Regions from separate parts of the Neobacillus sp. NRS-1170 genome, predicted to be linked through region 1. Evidence: a T-box and tRNA genes for the amino acid it is inferred to sense, from the RefSeq annotation. Region 1 holds a T-box; the other holds one or more tRNA genes.
The links. The T-box of region 1 lies ahead of serS (serine--tRNA ligase). A T-box ahead of a tRNA ligase gene usually reads a tRNA of that ligase, here a tRNA-Ser.

Region 1 (2,176 bases):
ACAAATTGATTGCCGAACTTTCAAAGTATCTTGGAATTCCGATGAGGGGTATCGAAATTTCATCTTTAGCAGCTGAAGCACGTATGCAGGAGCGTGGATGGTAATAATAAAAGCGGAAGGCGCCTGCTTATCGGATTAGACCTCGAGCCGATGGCGCCTGGAGTTGGACAGTTATCAAAGTTTAAGACCAATAAAGGGGTATTACTATGATTAAAATTGGAGTTCTCGCTTTGCAAGGTGCTGTCCGCGAACATATTAACTCAATTCAAGCATGTAACGTAGAAGCGGTTGCCGTCAAACGGAAAGAGCAATTAGACGAAGTTGATGGCCTCATCCTCCCTGGCGGAGAGAGCACAACGATGCGCCGCTTAATTGATAAATATGATTTCATGCCCGCTTTAAAGGAATTTGCCAGCGCTGGGAAACCAATGTTTGGTACTTGTGCAGGACTAATTCTATTAGCAAAAGATATTGTTGGCTATAGTGAGCCGCACGTCGGCGTAATGGACATTAAGGTGGAACGCAATTCCTTTGGCCGTCAGGTTGATAGCTTTGAGGCCGACCTTGCGATTAAATATGTTGCTGAAAGTTTCCCAGCGGTATTTATTCGTGCGCCGCACATCGTGGAGGCAGGAGAGAATGTTGAAATCCTGTCCAAGCATAATGAACGCATCGTCGCTGCACGTGAAGGCCAATTCCTAGGTTGTTCCTTCCATCCAGAACTAACAGACAATCACCGCCTCACGGCTTACTTCGTGGAAATGGTGAAGGAAGCAAAGGCAAAACAATTAGTATAAAACTGGTTGCATTTGGATAATATATGTAGTAAATTAAGAAATACAAATCCATATTGTTTAAAGCAATGAGAGGAACTAGTAACAAGAAGTTTATTCTTGAAGAGAGCCGGTGGCTGGTGTGAACCGGTGGATAAAGCTTGTGAATCCCTCCTCGAGTAAGGTATGGAACGTCTTTTTTGTAAAGGCCAGTAAGTACTTTCGGTACAAATCCGTTAACGTTTTTGAGGTGGACAGTTTCGACTGTCAACCAGGGTGGTAACGCGGGTAACTCTCGTCCCTGTTTTTGGGGCGGGAGTTTTTTGTATTTATTTTTAAAAAAGGAGTGCAGTTGGATGTTAGATATTAAAGTATTAAGAGCGAATTTTGCGGAGGTTAAAGAAAAGCTGCAAAATCGCGGTGAGGATTTAACAGATCTGGGCAGATTTGAAGAGCTTGACTTAAATCGACGTGAACTGATTGTTGAATCTGAAAAATTAAAAAGCCGTCGGAATGAAGTTTCTCAGCAGGTTGCAGCATTAAAACGCGAAAAACAGGATGCTGATCATCTGATTACGGAAATGCGCGAAGTGGGTGACCGCATTAAAACACTTGATGAGGAGCTTAGAGGAGTAGAAGAGACATTGGAATTATTGCTGCTCAGTATCCCGAATATTCCACATGAATCTGTTCCCGTCGGTGAAACAGAAGATGATAATGTCGAAATCAAAAAGTGGGGTCAAGTGCGTGAGTTTGAATTTGAAGCAAAGCCCCACTGGGATATAGCTGATCAATTAGGGATTCTCGATTTTGAACGGGCAGGAAAAGTAACAGGAAGCCGGTTTGTCTTTTACAAAGGGCTTGGAGCACGTCTAGAGCGAGCGTTAATGAGCTTTATGCTAGATTTGCATGTTGATGAGCATGGATATACGGAAATCCTGCCTCCGTACATGGTTAACCGAACAAGCATGACGGGGACAGGGCAGTTACCGAAGTTTGAAGAGGATGCCTTTTTAATTGAAAGTGAAGATTATTTCCTCATTCCGACTGCAGAGGTTCCGGTTACCAACTATCACCGTGATGAAATCTTAAGCGGCGAGGAACTGCCAATCCGCTTTGCGGCGTACAGCGCATGTTTCCGTTCAGAGGCAGGGTCAGCCGGCCGAGATACCCGCGGATTGATTCGCCAGCATCAATTCAATAAAGTAGAGCTTGTAAAGTTTGTGAAGCCTGAGGATTCTTATGAGGAGCTTGAAAAGCTGACAAATGATGCAGAAAGAGTGTTGCAGCTTCTGGAACTTCCATACCGCGTTCTAAGCATGTGCACGGGTGACCTAGGGTTTACTGCCGCGAAAAAGTATGACATCGAGGTTTGGATTCCAAGCTATGGGACTTACCGCGAA
Region 2 (2,176 bases), on a different contig from region 1:
TGATTATTGCTTTAATATTTATTATGCTGCTCTTTCAAATTTTAACGGAGGGTATTTTATTAAAGCCTTTAAATATTACAAACTTAATTCTTCAAAACAGTTATATTTTAGTTTTGGCAATTGGTATGGTGCTTGTGATCATTACGGGACATATTGATCTTTCCGTAGGTTCCATTGCCGCTTTTGTCGGGGCGATTTCAGGTATTTTAATTGTGCAGCATCATATGTCGACCTTCATGGCCATCATTATTTCCTTATTGATTGGTGCTATTATTGGAGCTTGGCAGGGTTTCTGGGTTGCCTATATGAAAATCCCCGCTTTCATTGTTACACTTGCGGGGATGCTTTTGTTCAGAGGGTTGACGATGATTGTATTGAAAGGGCAATCGATTGCTCCGTATCCAAAGTCTTTCCAAGGGATGAGTTCAGGTTTCATTCCTGACCTGTTTGGGGGTGGATCCATCCATCTTTTAACCATCGTTATTGGAATCCTGTTATCTATTATTCTCATTTTTTCCGAGTTGAAAAATAGAAGAGTTCAGCTGAAATATCAATTTGATGTACCTCCAACAAGTGTATTCGTTGGAAAAATAGTTGTTTTGGTTGGAATTATCAATGTATTTTCCTATGTACTTTCTACCTATAACGGTATTCCTAATATTTTAATTACGTTAGCGATTTTAATTCTTGCCTACACATTTGTTATGAGAAAAACAGTGGTGGGGCGTCATATCTATGCCATTGGGGGAAATGAAAAGGCAGCACTTCTTTCTGGTGTAAAAACGAAAAAAATGACATTCTGGGTATTTGTCAACATGGGTGCTCTTTCAGCCTTATCCGGATTAATCTTTGCTGCCCGTCTAAACGCTGCAACCCCTAAAGCAGGGAACCTATTTGAGCTCGATGCGATTGCCGCCTGTTTCATTGGCGGAGCTTCTGCTTACGGTGGTATCGGTACCGTCCCTGGAGCCATTATCGGTGGTCTTGTAATGGGAATCATGAATAATGGTATGTCATTAATTGGTCTAGGAATCGACTGGCAGCAGGCCATTAAAGGACTTGTTTTATTAGCGGCTGTCGCGTTTGATATTTATAACAAAAATAAAGCGTCTTAATAGTATGAAAGGGGCCAGTAATTTGCTGGCCCCTTTTGTTCGTATGGAAATCATGGGGAGTTCTAAACAGCAAAACAGCTGCTAATTTTACTATAGCAAAACAGCATACTATCCATTAAAGTCTTCAATTCATTTTCGGCAATTGTTATTGGCATACTTTAACAAAAATAAAAATCCTTGATATGAATCAAGGATTTTTGACGTCCCAAAGAGGATTCGAACCTCCGACCTACAGTTTAGGAAACTGTTGCAAGGATTAGCAACCTCGACCTAAACATGGGGAATCTCAATCATATCAAGTGTTTGAACTATTCATTCACAAAGTCGAGGACAGCCAACGTTCACTGTGAAGTCCCTCGTTCATATAAACCGTATCATTAAATTTTCTCGTTCATTATAACTTTTTTACAAATAAATCACAAGACAAGCTCTCTTATAAGGGAGCCTTTTTGTTTTAATAAAGCATTTCTGGTAAGTAACCTATGGTATTATTGTAATAGGAAGATTTTAGGGAGTTGAGAACGGTGGGCTTAATTACAAAGACAAAATTGTCAGAAGCAGTGGGTTGGTCAGAAAGCGGTGGCAGACGCTGGATTAACTTTTTTAAAGATTACATTCCACATACAAAAAAAGGGGATACAATTCTATACAATGATAATTCAGTCAAAGTTTTAAAAATAATAAAGCAGCTTAGTGAGAACGGTCTAACTCAAAAAGACATTCTTGAAATTATTAAAGAAAAAGGTATTCCAAAAGATATTACGGAGTTTAGTAGTATCTTTAAAAACGTAAATTCCAACTCAAGTGATTTACCTTTATCAAGAGAAATAATGATTCCATTTTTAAAGGTGATAAGTGACGGTAAAACTTATACTTCAACTTACATAACTGACGAATTAACAAAGGTTTTTAACCTTACAGAAGAACAAAGAACACGTTCTTACGAAAACGGTAAAGACTCTATTTTTATTACAAGGATAAGACAAGTAAGGTACAGTTTAAAGAAGTCAAATTACATAGAAGAAGTAAGTCAATCAACCTACCAAATAACACAAAACGGT

Region 2: it encodes a tRNA-Ser, which carries the amino acid that the T-box ahead of serS (serine--tRNA ligase) is inferred to sense. The anticodon was not compared.

The regions. Positions count from the first base shown of each region.
Region 1 is NZ_JBITPF010000064.1:8,251-10,426, reverse strand. It holds partial or broken gene ACIFOT_RS23900 (pyridoxal 5'-phosphate synthase lyase subunit PdxS) at 1-104, shown strand, start outside; gene pdxT (pyridoxal 5'-phosphate synthase glutaminase subunit PdxT) at 207-797, shown strand; T-box leader at 854-1,079, shown strand; gene serS (serine--tRNA ligase) at 1,130-2,176, shown strand, end outside.
Region 2 is NZ_JBITPF010000052.1:9,519-11,694, reverse strand. It holds gene mmsB (multiple monosaccharide ABC transporter permease) at 1-1,115, shown strand, start outside; tRNA gene ACIFOT_RS22300 (tRNA-Ser) at 1,317-1,398, opposite strand; gene ACIFOT_RS22295 (restriction endonuclease) at 1,640-2,176, shown strand, end outside.